Regions from separate parts of the Paenibacillus sp. LRG-1 genome, predicted to be linked through region 1. Evidence: riboswitches for the same ligand, from Rfam matches in the RefSeq annotation. Region 1 holds a riboswitch; each other region holds the start of a gene.
What was found. A riboswitch is a leader RNA that binds a small molecule or an ion and turns the genes downstream of it on or off. The one in region 1 is predicted to bind cyclic di-AMP.
Positions count from the first base shown of each region.

Region 2: linked by a shared signal. The riboswitch ahead of ACUUJN_RS06710 (hypothetical protein) and the one ahead of ACUUJN_RS00140 (resuscitation-promoting factor) in region 1 are both predicted to bind cyclic di-AMP.
Region 3: linked by a shared signal. The riboswitch ahead of ACUUJN_RS14270 (3D domain-containing protein) and the one ahead of ACUUJN_RS00140 (resuscitation-promoting factor) in region 1 are both predicted to bind cyclic di-AMP.
Region 4: linked by a shared signal. The riboswitch ahead of ACUUJN_RS00540 (C40 family peptidase) and the one ahead of ACUUJN_RS00140 (resuscitation-promoting factor) in region 1 are both predicted to bind cyclic di-AMP.

Region 1 covers NZ_CM170126.1:28,320-32,758, reverse strand. The annotation lists gene rsmA (16S rRNA (adenine(1518)-N(6)/adenine(1519)-N(6))-dimethyltransferase RsmA) at 1-331, opposite strand, end outside; gene rnmV (ribonuclease M5) at 339-884, opposite strand; gene ACUUJN_RS00140 (resuscitation-promoting factor) at 1,031-2,179, opposite strand; cyclic di-AMP (ydaO/yuaA leader) riboswitch at 2,451-2,733, opposite strand; gene ACUUJN_RS00135 (TatD family hydrolase) at 2,935-3,705, opposite strand; gene ACUUJN_RS00130 (HD domain-containing protein) at 3,748-4,439, opposite strand, start outside.
Region 2 covers NZ_CM170126.1:1,529,665-1,534,103, forward strand. The annotation lists gene ACUUJN_RS06690 (hypothetical protein) at 1-121, opposite strand, end outside; gene ACUUJN_RS06695 (urease accessory protein UreF) at 418-1,155, opposite strand; tRNA gene ACUUJN_RS06700 (tRNA-Leu) at 1,424-1,506, shown strand; gene ACUUJN_RS06705 (glutathione peroxidase) at 1,653-2,138, opposite strand; cyclic di-AMP (ydaO/yuaA leader) riboswitch at 2,605-2,777, shown strand; gene ACUUJN_RS06710 (hypothetical protein) at 2,893-3,288, shown strand; gene ACUUJN_RS06715 (potassium-transporting ATPase subunit F) at 3,472-3,549, shown strand; gene kdpA (potassium-transporting ATPase subunit KdpA) at 3,701-4,439, shown strand, end outside.
Region 3 covers NZ_CM170126.1:3,268,090-3,272,528, reverse strand. The annotation lists gene ACUUJN_RS14280 (ABC transporter substrate-binding protein/permease) at 1-723, shown strand, start outside; gene ACUUJN_RS14275 (amino acid ABC transporter ATP-binding protein) at 710-1,432, shown strand; cyclic di-AMP (ydaO/yuaA leader) riboswitch at 1,667-1,835, shown strand; gene ACUUJN_RS14270 (3D domain-containing protein) at 1,842-2,510, shown strand; gene ACUUJN_RS14265 (polysaccharide deacetylase family protein) at 2,709-3,515, opposite strand; gene ACUUJN_RS14260 (NADH:flavin oxidoreductase/NADH oxidase) at 3,821-4,439, shown strand, end outside.
Region 4 covers NZ_CM170126.1:133,412-137,850, reverse strand. The annotation lists gene ACUUJN_RS00550 (M1 family metallopeptidase) at 1-593, shown strand, start outside; gene ACUUJN_RS00545 (hypothetical protein) at 605-1,432, shown strand; cyclic di-AMP (ydaO/yuaA leader) riboswitch at 1,709-1,846, shown strand; gene ACUUJN_RS00540 (C40 family peptidase) at 1,852-2,352, shown strand; gene ACUUJN_RS00535 (GNAT family N-acetyltransferase) at 2,656-3,162, shown strand; gene ACUUJN_RS00530 (4a-hydroxytetrahydrobiopterin dehydratase) at 3,241-3,540, opposite strand; gene ACUUJN_RS00525 (hypothetical protein) at 3,658-3,951, opposite strand; gene motA (flagellar motor stator protein MotA) at 4,139-4,439, shown strand, end outside.

The sequences.
Region 1 (4,439 bases):
GCAAATCCAGCTTCAACACATCTCCATGACGTACCTTCACATGCTCGTAAGGGGCCAACACTTCTTCGAGAATTGGCAGTAGCCGCTGGTCAATCTCGACAGCGGTAACTGCCTTGGCCGATTGGGCTAGCTTCTCGGTCAAAGCACCAATCCCAGGACCGATCTCAAGTGCGCCCTTCGTCTCATCCAATCCGGCAGCATTTACAATCTTATTGAGAATATTCTGATCAATCAGGAAATTTTGTCCCAAACTCTTTTTGAACGAAAAACCGTGCCGTTGAATAATGTCCTTCGTACGCCGCGGTGTTGCTATATCTTGAATCCCTGTCATACGGATATCACAATCCTTCACTTTCAATTTGTGCCAGCGCCCCGGCAAATTCCTCGCGGCTGATCTGAAATACAGAGAGCCGTTTATGTAGCTGCTTTCCGTTACAATAACCAATACCCAGCACATTCCCTAAGGCCATACGGCGTGCAGCAGCATTGGGATGGGTGATGAGTCCAGCATCAATCAGGTCCGCCCACTCAATCAGCGGGTCGGCGCCTTCCACTGTCGTATGGACCCGTGCAAGAGCGTGTCTGATCGCTTCTGGTGAGGCATTCTCCACGCCAATATCTCCTTTACGCGTCGCTTCTGCCTCGGGTATAAAGGCCTGCTTGCAGCCGGGTACCTTGGAAGCGATAATCTTACGGATGCGCTCCCCTGCATGATCGGGATCGGTTAAAATGATGACCCCCCGCCGCTCCTGCGCCAATGCAATTTTACGCAGCGTCATTTTATTAATGGCTGAGCCGCCAGTTTCTATCGTATCCGCTTCAACAGCGCGGCGAATGGCCACCGTATCATCCCGGCCCTCTACCACGATCACTTCCTTGATCATTTGCGTTTCCCTCCACTGCTACACAGCAAGCTATATTTATCTTTCCCTGCTTTTGAAAACAAAATAAGAAGAGGATATCCTCTTCTTAGCATGGCATAACTATGTTATTAATACTATCGCATTGCCCTCAACATACACAACCTGTTTTAGTTGATTTCAGGCTTTATCGGTCCGATAACATAAACGGTTTTACCGTGCTTACGACCAAATTGGTTGGCTCGGCTCAAACTCTCATAATACACATCGATTTTGTGGCCTTTAATCGCGCCACCGGTATCCTCCGCACGGCGGAAGCCCACCCCTTCGATATACACCCACCAGCCGATTGGAATTACACTCGGATCGACCGCGATGGTGCGTCCTTCCGTGACACGTGCGCCGGATGCAGTACGTGTACCGATACCTGGCTCCTGTGAGGAATACGCCGTCATGGAGACATTTTGTAAAACTTTGCTATATTTAAAATTGACGCCTGCTTTACGGACAGCACTGCCCGAACTAACCGTTGTTGCCTTAACCGCATCATTGGGACCGACGGAAGCAGCCAGAACGACCGGTTTTTTCTTCGTTCCTACTGCAATGACTTTATCCACACGGTTCTGTGCAACTTCCTTGTTAACCAGCTGTTTGGATACCAACTTTCCATCATGATATACCTTTTGAACGTGCTGGACGACCACACCCGATTTGCCGCTTTGAATGACCCGATTATCGCCTTTATAAAGACTCGGATCGGCCGTTTTGATGACCTGATAAGGCACCTGTTTTTTCTGTTCGACCTGCTGTTTCTTCACACGGACGATTTTTATGTCCATGTTAGACGAAACAGAGGCATCCAACGCAGGATAAACTTTATCCGTTGATGATAATTTATAGCCCGAGGTACGAATGGCACCTTCTACTGTATTTTCTGTTGTGTACAGCTTTTTCGTCTCATTGCCTGAAGATACTTTGACTTGATTGGCACGTTTAATGACTACGCGATCGCCATCCTGTATTGCTCCATTTAGCGGCATGGAAACTGTATCATGCGGCTGAAGTGAAATGGAATGCTCGCTCAGCAAATCTTGAAGCTTGGATTCCCGGGTTTCTACCGCAGACGCCTTGCCATCGATGACAAAAAAGACTTGTTTTTTAGATTGCGTGTACATCAGAATTGAAATCATAATCGTTAGCGCGATTAGAAAAATAGCAACCAAAGCAGCCTGGCGCACATTCTCTTGCTTCCAACGCAATACGTAAGACATGCTGGATGAGCGTGACTCATGGGTATCCTTTTTTTGGAAAATGCCCATTTCCTCCGTCCTCCTTACATAGCCCGCCGTCTGGAGTAAGACATAGTTGAGATTTGACGTGACTATAACAGATTTTCTACAAGACAAGCCCAAACTGCGACTGTCCTGCACCATGTACCCGTCTTCGCGGCATGCTGTCCTCCCCTGTTTAACCACAGTATGATGACAGATTTTCTTTTATTCACAACAAAAAAAGCCAGAGAAAGAGACTAGAGAGCTCTTTCGTGGCTTCCGGCATGTGTGAATATGCGGGAAAACTCATGCACGAGATGGCTTCTCTCTTGTTACGCTTACGGGGTTAGCTGTCGGGTTCGGACGTAGAGAGTCGCCCTAGCTTGGGTCAACCGCTCATGGCGGTCGCCTTCACATTCACCCCGAAGACCCAGAAAGAAATCGAAATACGGCTCCTCCACCTGTTCAATCCCATCCGGGAAAAGAATTTAGGTCGAGCCGGCTGGCGGAAGAGACGTTCCCTTCTTGCACATACGCCGGACGTACTGTAAGCCATATCGGTTCCCCCGTTCCCTGTAAAAGGGACTCAGCGAGACTGGTTCATGAAATGACTTGTTGATGTTTACATTCAAACAACAATTCACTGAAAAGATGATATCCTGTTTCTATGCATGTTGTAAAGCAGGTTTCAAGTACATTTTTTAAAATATTCGGTTAAAATATTGTAATATTCTCGAGTTTCCTGCAACAAATTCATGATTAGCTTCGTCTATCTCTTTATTTTGATCGATTTCTTCACTTTTTCATTGAATGTCAAATCGTTCCAGGGCATTTTGGGTCGTTATTGACACTAATTCCTCCACTGTAATCCCTTTGATTTGGGCTGCAGCCTCTGCTACCAGTCTCACATGTGCAGACTCATTTCGCTTCCCACGAAACGGATGAGGCGTCAGATAGGGAGCATCAGTTTCAATGAGCAGACGGTCCAGCGGCACCTGTGCGAGCACCTCTTTTGGCTGCTTGGCATTTTTGAACGTTATTGGACCACCGAAGGAAAGGTGAAATCCCATATCCAGCACCATTTTGGCAGTTTCCCAGCTACCCGAAAAGGAGTGCATGACTCCGCCAATCTCACTCGCTTTTTCCTCGCGCAAAATCTTAACAATATCTTCATGTGCATCCCGGTTATGGATAACAATGGGCATTTTGAGCTCACGAGCCAGACCAATTTGATTTCGAAACACCCGATGCTGCACATCCTTCGGTGATGTATCCCAATAATAATCCAGACCGATCTCTCCGATGGCTACAACCTTTTTATGACTGCATAACGATGCAATCCATTCTAGATCGCCCTCCTGCATTGTAATAGCATCCTGCGGATGCCATCCAACTGCCGCATAAATAAAATCATACGTCTCGGCCAATTTCATAGTGGATGGAATGGTCTCACGATTAAATCCGATATTGATCATCCGTGTTACTCCTGATTCGACAGCACGTGCTATAACTTCTTCACGATCTTCGTCAAATTGTGGCGCATCCAAGTGAGTATGAGTGTCGAATAAATCCAAGGTTTACATCTCCTTTTTTTACTTACATTTCTATATAGTTGTCTATTCTTTGACAAAATAATTCCTTATTTCGGCAGGAAGCCTGTCTTTTACCGCGTTCAATTTATTCTGGGGAAAATACATATGATATTTTCCTCGGTGAATACCACTTATTGAGCGCACAATTTCCGAAACTTCGGATATTTCACTCACCTCGCCCTGACGTCCAAGCAGTAAAATCTGGTTGTCCGTCGAGCCACCCTGCCGAAACACATCATAAGGAAGATCTGTCGGAAAATCAATTTCAAAATCATATTCAGGGTGCAAACCAGCCTCTTTCAAAGCTTCTCTAATACTGTCAATGGTATCTGTATCCATATTTTCAATCTCTACATATTTATACAATCTACGGTCCATAAAACGGCTGCTCAAATCACTTAAAATCTCGTCCTTTTCTCGTTTCCACTGGCTAAATACGGTCTGGATTAATGACTCGTCGAGCATCAGATATTGCTCTACTGTAAGCTCTCCTTTCAACAGATCCGGCAGCGGGTCCAGCAGAAAACCAAACTCATATCCGTTTTTAAACAATTCCTTTGCTCGCTTGAAAATTTTACGTAAAAGGATTTCCGAGCTGCGTGTTACAGGATGAAAATAAATTTGCCAATACATCTGGTAGCGTGACATTAAATAATCTTCTACTGCATGCATGCCTGATTCCTTCACAACAATTCTCCCATTATGAGGACGTAGCA
Region 2 (4,439 bases), 1.5 Mb from region 1:
TGGACAAGCGTGAAGGCGGAATATTGTGTGTCTCACAAAATGTTTTCTGATCCAGTCGAAGTTCGACAAGCCGTTGTTTGATGGCCCACCCGAAGGAGGTGACAGGCATTTTGTTATTCAAGAGAAATCGCCCCTTACGGATTCTTGCGGAATAATTGGTGTGTTATAATAATCATCAGTAAACATGTTAGAATTAACCATCTAACACTATGATACACTTTTATACGTGTTTTTACAATCGTAAATGCGTCATTTTGTTGAATTAATTACTTAATTAAGTGCTAGGTGGTTCTGATAATCCGTCTAGAGTCTGCTAATGGTGTGAATTGCGATTATATGTGGATAAAAAACACTCTGCCACCTGAGGAAAGGGACAGAGTGTTTTTGGTGTTGTGACCACATTGGCGAAACGACGCATCAGGGGGATGCTGGAAGGCGTTTGAATAGACCTGAGGAGGAAAACAGTCTAGGTTCATCCAATTGGTTATTATGGCTCATATAAAGAGGTAGAGTGATGTAGGAGCTGGACCAATGTCTGTGAAGAAAGCGACGCTGAGATGCAGTTGGCTCAGGTTGGTTAAGCTTCTTCCAGGCAGAGAGGAGCTCGCTTGTCATACGCTCCATAAGAGGGTTCTTTTCCTCATAAGGAGGATTGAGTAGTTTGAAGGCATCTTCCACACAGAAGGACACCGCTGCGCTAAGATAGCCGTGAACGGTCTGTTCTACATCGTTTCCGAGGAGGAAGTTAATCCAGGTGTGAACGGTAGCGAGTGTGCCAATCGCATTGTATTGAATGAGTATAGATTCCAACTGGTCAAATTCAAGCCAAGGATAAAGAGCCTTAGCGAGCTTGAGCAGACGCTGACCGGATAGACGAAACTCCTTCACATGCTGCCAGGAGGGACGTTGGGTATGCAGCATCTTATCAATGAGGGCGATCCGCCAACTGTCATTCTGCTGGATGGCGACATACAGACTTTTGATAGCCATGCCGTCAACGGTTGTAAATTGAGGATACAAATCATCCAGCATGTAATGTTCCAGGTCTTGTAGACTGTTCAAATGTCCGTTACGCGATAGTTTCTCCAGTCCGTTAAAACGGGTAAAGCCACCAACAGGTAGGGAAGGGTCCAACAATAATGCATAGTTCAGCAAGCGGTTGCCTTTATGCAAGGTGGTTCGCCTCCTCGAAGTGAATCCTTATGTCATGTTATGTTATTTTACTTTTTACTTGGGGATAACGAAAAATATTCGAAATATATGTAATATATATTTACATTTAAATAGCTTTTGTGTCAAATCAAATATTCTTATCGCTCATACATGTTAGTTAAAATAACATATAAAATAATTATTATATTTTTGTTTACAAATAGTTGATGAGAGAGTATAATAAATCTGTTGCCTCATTACATTATGATTTGCGGTCGTGGTGGAATGGCAGACACGCTATCTTGAGGGGGTAGTGGGCGTACGCCCGTGGAGGTTCGAGTCCTCTCGACCGCATTATATGCAAGACTCAGTTAAAAAAGCATCCTGACACGGTTTACGTGAAGGGATGCTTTTTTTGTTAAGCATTTTTCGTTATATCCTTTAGCCACAGAAGCAACGGTAGACAATAGGTCATTTATTAACTGTGATAAAGAAGGATGTCAGTTTTGCTGCAAAAGCTTCTCTATATCTCCCGCCAGCTTATCTGGAGTGGTTTGCGGTGCATAGCGCTTAAATACGTTACCTTCTCGTGTAATTAAGAATTTAGTAAAATTCCATTTGATCGCTTTGGACCCTAATACCCCCGGAGCAGTTTGGGTCAGGTAACGAAATAAGGGGTGCGCTTGATCGCCATTGACATCTGTCTTGGCGAACATCGGAAAGGTAACACCATAATTGATCTGGCAAAACTCGGAAATCTCCTCGCTGGAACCTGGCTCTTGTTTGGCAAATTGGTTGCTGGGAAATCCCAAAATTTCGAGCCCCTGTTCATGGTACTGGTCATATAGCTCTTGTAGCGCTTTGTATTGGGGGGTTAACCCACATTTGCTGGCAGTGTTCACGATAAGCAGAACGTTCCCTTCATATGTGGATAACGGAATTTGTTTCCCTTGCAGGGTGTGCGCATCATATTCATAAACGGTCATAGTATCTCTCCTTATTCAATATTCAGCAATTAAATTGTAAGCAATTAAAAGCGAGGTTGCAAGTTTTGAAAAGCTGTATCAAGCCTTTAGCCGCTGTAAAATCGTATTTTGTTCAAAACAGTAAATCGCACCGCAAATGGAGCGAATTAAGGTGTTTCTTCTTATAAAAGCGGGTTCAATCGGTGTTTAGCTGGTACATATAGCGTATTTTCTTCTCTTTTTACAAAAAAAGGCCAAAAACGCTCTACCCTACGCCAATATTGACATGCTTGTCATTTTCGAAAAGGGATGAAAAACAGAGATTGAAGGAGCTGTGAGAAGCATAGTTGCATTGTAAGCGCTATTATTAATATCCTAGGCTCTAAAGGCCGATTTATAACCCCGCAGTTGAGCTTTACAGTCTTCCATGCGCGGGTGTATGATTCAAGACGTAATTTCAAATTAACTTGAATGAAGCAACAACGAAATGTCTATAGCGCTGAATTTTGCAGTTGCAAAAGCGGGGGAACCAATCGAGATTGTACGGCTTCGGAAGCCGTGTGTCTCATGGGGTGAATTTTCCGGTCAAGTGCCAGAAATAGGGCGACTCTCACGTCCGAATCCGACAGCTAACCTCGTAAGCGTACAGGGAGAGGCAACAAACCGCCGTGTGCAGCCATGGTTTATTTTATCATGGATATGTAAGAAGCCGGAGGAAAGCCTTTTTCCTTCGGCTTCTTTTTGTTGTCTTTTTATACCGGGAGAGGAGCTACTGATGGAAGGTCGGTTAATTATTGTCACTGCACCGAATGAAGCGGGCAGAAGTTTTGTGAAATTGCTTATTTTCAAAAAATTGGCGTTTGCAGTTCTCACGAATAGCGCCCAGGAGGAACGACAGCTCAAAAAAATGGGTGTGGAGCACATTGTCCGCATCAATACCATGCAAGCGGGAAAATGGAATTTTCCAAAAAAAGAAATTGGTAGTGTGTATTTGTTCGAGAACAGCTTGAATCTGACGTGCCGTTTCCTGCAAATATGTCGGCCGCTAACATCGGAATCGATCTATGTTATTACGCACGGCTGTAATCCACAAGGAATTTATCGGGGATTGGGAGCGGATCATGTGATCTACACATTGAACGGAGAGGTGGGTTTTCTGCTGAACGGATAAGCACTTATAACATAGTTGTTTTATGATTTTATGATCAAATAAGAATGGCGATCTGAGGACCGATACGGAGGGTATAAACATGATGGATATATACATGCTGCTCGTCATGGCTGTGAGTTATGGAGTGATACTGCTGTTTGTACGCTGGTGTGATGCGCAGACCTCTAAAGGAGGACGAAGAGGATGATCGTTATACTTGGACTTACGGCTATTGTGTTTATGTATTTAATCTACGCACTCCTGAACCCTGAAAAGTTCTAATCAGCTATAGGGGATAGAGCGGGCGGGAACAACAGATCTGAATATTAAGCATCATAGGTAGCAGGTTTTCGCAAACGTGTGCACACGTTTGGTGCTCTGGAAGCAGGTCTGTTGTTCCAAACGCAGGAGCATTTTGAAGGAGGAATAAAGGATGGAGCTGCTTCAAATTGGAATTGTGATCGTCATATTGCTGCTCTTGGTAAAGCCAGTGGGCACCTATATGTATCATGTATTCTCGAATGAACCCAATCGGACGGATCGGATTTTTGGCGGAACAGAAAAGCTGATTTATAAGATAGTAGGATTGAAGAAGCTGGAGAGCATGCGTTGGACTACGTATGTTATGAGTTTCATTGCAACGAATGTCGTGCTTGTGGCGATCAGCTACTTGCTGTTGCGTTTACAGGGAATGCTTCCCGGTAATCCGGCTGGAAACAGTAATATGGAAGCATCACTAGCTTTTAATACGGTAATCAGCTTTATGACGAATACGAATCTCCAACATTATAGCGGAGAAAGCGGGCTTACGTATCTGACACAGATGGCGTTCGTCACGATGATGATGTTCACTTCGGCTGCTTCCGGTTTTGCGGTTGCTGCGGCTTTTATGAGAGGATTGACGCGGCGCGGTGAAGGGATGGGCAATTTCTTTCAAGATTTTATTAAAGCCATTATAAGGATTTTCCTGCCGCTGGCCTTTGTGCTTACGCTGGTGCTGGTTGGATTGAAGGTACCACAGACGCTACAGCCTACGGCGGATCTTACGACGCTGAGCGGAACACAGCAGCAGATTTCTATGGGGCCCATTGCTTCTCTGGAGTCCATCAAGCATTTGGGGACGAATGGAGGCGGTTATGCGGGAGCTAACTCTGCGCATCCTTTTGAAAATC
Region 3 (4,439 bases), 2.8 Mb from region 1:
TCGATTGAGAAGTTTTCCACGGAAGCGAGTGCACTTTCTGCGGATCGTCAGGTTTCTTCTAATAACATTGTAGATATTTTTTGGAAATACCGCAGTTTATACGCTACGGGTATCGGCTACACTCTGTTGCTGTCTGCACTCGGAGTACTGTTCGGATTCATCATTGGTCTAATCGTATCCTTGCTGCGGATGAGTGGTATACGCATCATTGAGTGGTTAGGTACCACTTATGTGGAGATCCTGCGTGGCACACCTATGCTGGTGCAACTCATGATCATTCACTACGGGGTTGCTTTGACGCTGGGTGTCAATTTTACTCCACTCCAGTCTGGTATAATCACATTGTCTCTGAATAGCTCGGCATATCTGGCTGAAATTTTCCGTGCAGGTATCCAGGCAGTAGACCGTGGACAGATGGAGGCTGCCCGTTCATTGGGTATGGGACGAGGTAAAGCTATGCGTCATGTCATTTTGCCGCAAGCGTTTAAATCTATTTTGCCTGCTATCGGTAATGAGTTTATTACGATCATTAAAGAATCATCCATTATTTCGACCATTGGGATGGTGGATATTATGTATCAGGCCCAGGTCATTAAGAACATTACCTACGAAGGATTAAGTCCGTTCGTAATCGCAGCCGCTATTTATTTTGTAATGACATTCAGCTTGTCTAAGCTGCTGGGTTTATGGGAAAGGAAGTTGAGAGCCAGTGATCACCGTTAAACAACTGCGTAAATCGTTCGGCAAGAATGAGATTTTAAAAGGCATTGATATAGATATCGCCAAAGGTGAAGTCGTCGTCATCATCGGTCCCAGCGGTTCGGGGAAGAGTACGTTTTTGCGTTGCATGAATCTGCTAGAACAGCCTACGAACGGGGAGATTTTGTTTGAGGGCGAGCCGATTACAGCTCGTGGTCATAATATTAATGTAACCCGGGAGAAGATGGGGATGGTGTTTCAGCATTTTAATCTGTTCCCGCATAAAACAGTGTTGCAGAACCTGACGCTTGCACCAACGCAGGTTAGAAGACAGTCAGGGAAGGAAGCGGAAAAAATTGCGCTAGAACTCCTGCGTACCGTAGGGCTTGAGGATAAGAAGAATACCTATCCGAACCAGCTATCCGGTGGTCAGAAGCAACGTATTGCGATTGCGCGTGCTTTGGCCATGCAGCCGCACGTAATGCTGTTCGATGAGCCGACTTCTGCATTGGACCCTGAAATGGTTGGAGAGGTTCTGGATGTAATGAAGAAGCTCGCCGAAGGCGGCATGACCATGGTAATCGTGACGCATGAAATGGGCTTTGCCCGCGAGGTAGGCGATAGAATTATCTTTATGGATAACGGTCAAATTGTAGAGCAAGGTACACCAGAGCAGGTATTTGGTACTCCAAGCCATGATCGCACCCGTGATTTTCTTGCCAAAGTATTGTAAGAAAGTGCTGATATGAGCTATAAAAAAGCCCTCCGTTTGACGGAGGGCTTTTTCTTTTTTTGTCACCATTTCACCATATTTTCGTAACAAATATCGATTTCTTGGTGACAAAATTGTAACGAGTATAGTATCATGTTCAAGGTTCCCAACATTTTCATGCGGATAAGGTTACAAAATTGTGATATTATGCAGTAAGCCAAAACTTACCGGGACAGCATGCGGTTATGACAAACGCTGAATGCTGGGCCCAAACTATGGGAAGTGCGGGGGACGTAACAACGGCAGTCTTTCCGATACGTCATAAGACGATATGGAATATGCCTAGGGGTGAATTGCACAAGCATAGGGCTTCTCCTGAGTCCGAATCCGACAGCTAACTTCGCAGGCATAACAGAGGAGGTACATATCTTTGAAACATCTAAAACATATTGGAAAAACCATGAAATTTGCGGTGCTTGCCGCAGCCATTGCAGGGCTGGCACAGACAGCTGGAGTAGCGGATGCTGCTTCGCTTCATACTGCCAAAGATGGCGATACCTTCTTTTTGCTTGCTCAACGTTATGGAGTATCAGTGGACGAGCTGACGAAGGCGAACCCAAACATTGCCTCTAACAATATATATGCAGGTCTGCAAATTAAGGTACCTGGTGAAAAAAGTGTGAATGCAGCTTCGGATTCGAAGCCGCAGCTTCTTACGGAGAAAGCACCAGCGAATGAGGGGCCAACGATTGAAGCGTGGGGCAAAACATTTAACTATAGCAAAATAGTTGACGTTAAGGCTACTGCGTATTCTGCCGCAGCCGATGAGAATGGTAAATGGGGAGCAGTGGACTACTACGGCAATCCGCTTAAACTAGGTACAATTGCGGTAGACCCGAACGTCATTCCGATGGGCACGAAAGTGCTGGTTACAGGCTATTCCCACCCAGGTTTGCCGGATCATTCTTTTGTAGCTGTCGCTCGCGATCAGGGCAGCGCCATTACAGGAAAACGGATTGATATCTTTATTCCTGGCAACAAATCATTTGTGAACGACTTTGGATTTCAAAATGTGAAGCTGTACGTTATTGATAAATAGCATTATACGTATATACGGTTTAATTAAACATAATATATATTATGTAAACTTAATGCCTGTATCCTACCGCATATAACTAGGTCAGACTCTTATCAGGTCCTATCCATAAAAAAGGCTGTCTTGACGAGCAGAAAACTTCTGCTGGTAAGACAGCCTTTTTACGTTGCTTTAGCTTGTAGCTCAATCATAAACATATGGTTATTTCTGTTCCGATGTGTGGAGTAGCCGGGGGACTGTCACAAATTTGTAGCCCTTAGCTTTTAGAGAGTGAATTAGACCCGGCAGAGCTTGGACAGTGCCTTGCAAGTTGGAACTTTGACCTCCACCTGCGTGCATTAAAATAATAGAGCCAGGCCCAGTAGCTGGGATCACATTGCGCTGAATTTGTGTTTTACTTAGTCCCTTCCAGTCGAGAGAGTCTACATTCCAATTGACAATCATGTAGCCATGACGACGTGCCCACTGGATTTGAGGCTCCGTGATTTCACCGTAGGGTGGACGAATCAACTTGGGGCGAAAACCTGCGCTGGCTTGTAAAATACGTTCTGTTTTTGTAATCTGGTTGCGAAAGCGTTCTGGTGTGGCCTTCCTAAAATCCGGATGAGTATAGGAATGGTTTCCTATAGCATGGCCTTCACGGATAATACGGCGTATGATCCCAGGATGCTTTTCCGCACGGTGACCGACGATGAAAAATGTAGCTTTGATGCCGTTGGCGTGTAATACGTCCAAAACCTGCGGCGTATACCTAGAATCGGGCACATCATCAAAGGTTAGGGCAATTTGGCGGGTGTGTGGGCCGCACATTTTAAAAATGTCCGCATGTTTTTTTCGCAGCATTGCTAATGTAGGAGTTGCTCGATCTGTGCTCTGTTGTACAGAAGAAGCAACAGCTGCTTCCTTGGGATGGGGCGTTCCGATGTTGGGAGGCGCATCCGCGTGAACGGGTAAACTTGAAAATGCTAGTAACAGTGCCAAGCCTGGCAACACTCCCCTGTACGGCATATGTATCCCCCCTTTCCGTGCAGTGATACCTAGTGGTGCTCTCGACTATTATGTACCTGTCCTATTAAAAATATGCTGGTTACCAAGTTCGGCTCATAAACGACTGGAAAGAAGTCCACGATGAAACGATTATCAATGAAGATGATGGAGCTAAACGTACATATTCTCTTAAACATGACCGAAAACAGGAGCATTTTCGCAAGTTTTAGCCTTACAACGAATTCGGTATACCGTGACAGCTGGTGTATAATGGGGATGCAATTCATAATTATACAGACATGGAATTGAAGGAAGGATGGATAAAAGTGACCGACTTGTTTACTCCTTATCAATTAAAGGGGCTTTCTTTAAAAAATCGGATTGTCATGCCCCCGATGTGCCAATACAGCGTGGAGGCCAAGGACGGAAATCCAACGGATTGGCATCATGTCCATTATGTGAGCCGGGCAGTAGGAGGCACTGGACTTATTATTGTGGAAATGACAGCGGTCCATCCAGATGGACGTATTACAGATCGTGATTTGGGTATTTGGAGTGACGAACATATTCCTGCATATCGTAAGATTGTAGAGGAAGTTCACAAGTATGGTGCCAAAATTGGCATTCAACTAGGCCACGCTGGACGCAAGGCTGAAGATGCTGAGCAACCTGTGGGTCCTTCCTCGATTCCTTTTAGCGAACGCTTTAAAGAGCCGCACGCCTTAAAGACAGCTGAAGTCAGGGAACTGGTTCAGGCATACAAAGAAGGCGCGCGCCGCGCGGTGGAAGCAGGTTTTGACACGGTCGAGATACATGGCGCTCACGGCTATCTGATCCATCAATTTCATTCGCCTTTAACAAATGCCAGAGAAGATGAATATGGGCAGGATTTGTCACTGTTCGGTGTTGAGGTCATACATGCTGTTAAAGAGGTTCTTCCTGCTG
Region 4 (4,439 bases), 110 kb from region 1:
CATGGAAGTACGGCTCGGCTGCTGAGTACGCGCAAAACGCCTACTCTCGAGGCAAGCTGGTACTACGGGGCATTGAACGTCAGGTGGGTATGAAAAAAATGGATCGGATTATGCGGACCTACGTCCAGACGTACCGATTCAAGCATCCATCCTCCCAGGATTTTCAACGTATCGTGGAGAGAGCCACCGGACGCTCATGGAGCCACTATTTTGAACAGTATGTATATGACGGCCAGATGGCGGACTTTTCGGTGGATCATATCACGAACCACAAGCTGGAGAATGGATATGAAGCAGTCGTGACGGTCAGCAAAAAAGGGGCGGATTATCCCAAGATCCCTGTCCAATTTACCTTCAAGGATGGTACCACGATATTCAAGGCTTGGGACGGCGCGGGCAAAAGCACAACTTTTCGGATCAAAAGTACTTCTCCCGTTTCCTATGTAACCCTTGATCCTCTATATACCATTGCACTGGAGAACAAGCACATTAACAATAGCCTAAAAGCCGAATTGGACGAAAAGCAACAAACCCGTTGGAATGTAAGTGTAACCAAGCTGTTAGAAACACTGCTTGGAAGTCTGTCATGGTGAGGTGTCTATAGATGCGGACTGTTATAAAAGAGGGCTGGGCGCTGGTGCGCATACGATTCTATATCGTTATCATTTTATTTCTGTATCGACTACTGTGGGGGGTGTTTCTCTATCGGCTGGTGCAGTCTGCCGTTATCCCGCTACTGCTCCGTTATCCTGATCAGGGTCAAAACGAGCTGGGACAGACCTTGTTTTGGATGGAGAGCCAGATTGCTCTGATGGACAGCCGGGAAGTACATGTGTATTTGTGGATACTACTAGGGGCGACTGTACTACGCATACTGATCACTCCCTTCATTAGAGCCGGAATATATCAAAGCCTGCATACCGATGCGACTGAACCGCAAAGCCTGTCCTTTTTCAAGGGTATGAAACGCCATGGCATGTCGTCGCTGTTGTATTACATCATCGAGTTGGGACTGCTGCTGCTTCCCGCCATTTGGGTAGTACCGAGACTCTACCCTATTGTAGCAGGAGCACTTCAATCTTCCTCTTATCTGCTGCATTTGTTGCCCTATGTCATGGGATGGATGGCATACGGATGGTTCATTCGGCAGTGCATCCTGTATATGCAACTGGGGACTGTCGGTGGTCACGCCATACTATCGTCCCTGCTCGCCTTCTTTCGCCAGCTCCTTCCAGCTGTCGGTATATCTCTTTTGCTTGGTGCTTGTGTGCTGCTGGTCTTCGGTCTATTTGGCACCGTGGCGATGATTTGGACTGGCATGCTGGCGCTCATTCTCCAGCAATCGTATCATTTTGTTACTAGTCTGGTCAGGCTGTGGCATATCAGTTCGCAGTACAGACTATGGCATACCGATATCTCCAGTAGAAGTTAAGCCCTGCCTTTATGTTTTTTACTTCATTTCCGTCTGTCGAAAAATCTTGATTCATATCCGCGCAAACGACACATAACTGAATACTGTTAACAACATCTGTTCCTTGGACATTAGGAGCAGATTTTTTTTGTAACTTTTTGCAATGAAACATTTGCCAAAGCCAGCCGTCTTTGTTACAATAATCGCAGTGAACTGATAGTAACAACTTTGTAATCTTTATTGTAACCTTTATCTCAAAAATAACGTTATTGTGAATACTGCTCTCCAAGGTGCACATCTTAAGTTAAGCCTAATTCCTGGCACCTAGGAAGCGGGGGAACCAGTTTGGGTGAATTGATCTCGCAACAGAGTGGTCATAGGGGAACCTTCTACCGAATCCTTAAGCTAACCTCGCAGGCATTGGAAGGGGTATATTTTTTTTGAAGAAGAAGCTAACGATCGCAGCTATGGGTCTTGCCATTGCCTTTACATCTTTTACATTCGGTGGCGGCAGTGCATATGCAGACTCTAAGATGGACCAGGTCATTCAAGATGCCAAAGGAACGAGCTACAGAAGCGGAGGCACTACACTCGAGGGATTCGATTGCTCCGGCTTCACAATGTATGTATTCAACAAACTGGGAATTAAACTTCCGCATCAATCCGGATCACAATTCAAAATGGGATCTTCTGTATCCCGCGATGAAATGAGACCTGGAGACCTGGTGTTCTTCAACACCACAGGAAGAGGCATTTCCCATGTAGGTATCTTCGTAGGTGAAGGGAAATTTGCCCACTCCTCGACTTCACGTGGTGTAGTAGTTAGCTCACTGAACGAAAATTATTACGCTAACCGCTATGTCGGTGCAAAAAGAATTATGAGCACAGACGCTTACCATTCTGTAGCTTCAGAAATTCCTGATGACGACAACGTAGAATAACTAACGCACAGCAAGCTAACCCTAGCCGCAATTTGATTCTGGCCGGAATCGAATTGCGGTTTTTTATGTCCACAACATCAGCAATTATTATCATTACTGACGAACTGAAGCCTCAAAAGGTTTCAATTTTAGCGAACATCGTCGGTTTTACCGTCAGCGCTGGGGGAGCATATGAGCAGTAAATCCTTCTTATTGAATGTATACCCGACTTGAGTATGAAATAAACACGCTTGCCATTCCCCTGCAACTTGTCTACAATCTGTTGTTAATGATTGAAGTACCTGTAAAAGGAGGATGAAACACATGCCGGCCTCAATATCCAACTATCGGATCGTACCGATGGACGAGCATCAAGCGGCTGCAATCTGTGAGTGGCGCTATGACCCACCTTATAATATATACGGTTGGCTCCCCTGGGAACAAATGAAGGCGCTTGAAGTCGAATTTGGAAGTCCCACGCTTCGCCAAGAGCAATATGTTGCCGTACTGGATGAAGAGAATAAGCTGACGGGATTTGCTCAATATTTTCCTATGATCGGTGTGACCCGGCTAGGTCTTGGAATGCATCCCGAAAGATGCGGACATGGCAAAGGCTCTGATTTTGTCCGTGCCATTGCAGAGGAAGCCCAACGACGCAACCCGAAGAATGAAATTGATCTAGAGGTACTCACTTGGAATGGGCGCGCTATCCGGGCTTACAAGGCGGCTGGATTTGAGCTTACAGATACCTATGAACGCCAGACTCCCGATGGCAAAAAACCGTTTTTTTGTATGGTATATCGTCCCGAGCACCAAACCCAGGTTCTATGATAAAAGCGCCTTCGGCATACAACCGCGATGTTGTATAGCGAAGGCGCTTTTATCATCATACGACAGATCATTACAAGCTCAATGACTGCTGCGCATTTTTTCAAAAGCTTCATTATATTGTTGGGCTTCCTTAATATCCACGGCCATAATACCGCCGTCGTCCCAAGAGGTCAAACGCAGAGTCACGGTCTTGTAATCAATCGTAATAAATGGATGATGATTGAATGCTTCAGATATAGCGGCAACTTCATCCACGAATGCAATCCCTTTCATAAAACTGGAAAAATTATATTTCCGAACGATCCAACGTCCTTCCTCCAGTTCCCAGCCCTCCAGTTTCTCCAGATGTGCTTCAATCTCTTCTTGTGTAAAAGGCATGTTACGAACTCCTCCCCGTTTATACGGAAGCCTTTCGACCGCTTAAATACGGCCAAAACTACGATATATTGGTGTACATATTACCACGGCCCCGTTGATAAATCCATAAGACGGAACTCAAATCAAAGGGACTGACGTCAGCTCCTCGTCTCCAATGAGTACATAGATACGATGCTGCTCCGGCTCATAGATCAGAACGCCACTGCCTACAGTGATTATGGGCTCTGTACCCAGTGCATAAAATAAGTCTTCTGCCAAAGCTTCATTGACTTCCTGGCGTCCCGCCGGGTCCAGCCTGTCCCAATCTTCTGCTTCCATCTCAAAAAATTCGTAGCTGTCTGGGATGCGTCCCACAGCCTCTGTCAAATCGTTCAAAATTTGTTCATACTCACGCCCATGCTTTACTCCCATGCCATTTCCTCCAATGGTTCCGCCATTCAATACATAATCACCTTATTATACCGGAAATTCGCACTTAACAAAAAAGAGAGTTTTGTCGATAAATACTATAATCCGTCTTGTAATGACGCGCTTGGGGCAAGGACGACCCCGGCGGCATGAAAGGATTCAAAATCTATTCTCATGGATGAGGTGTATCATGCAAATTTCAACCATTATCGGACTTGTGCTCGGGATTATGTCACTGGTCGTCGGGATGATCTTAAAAGGCGCTCCGGTCGTCAATCTGGTCAATAATCCCGCTGCTTACATGATTATTTTCGTCGGAACGGCAGCGAGTATATTTATGGCCTTCCCGATGGCAGAAATCAAACGGATTCCGAAGCTGTTCAAGGTTATTTTCACCGAACAAAAACTGTTAGACCGCAAAGAGCTCATCGGTACGTTTACCGAGTGGGCATCCATTACCCGTCGTGAAGGTCTGCTCGCCTTGGAATCTA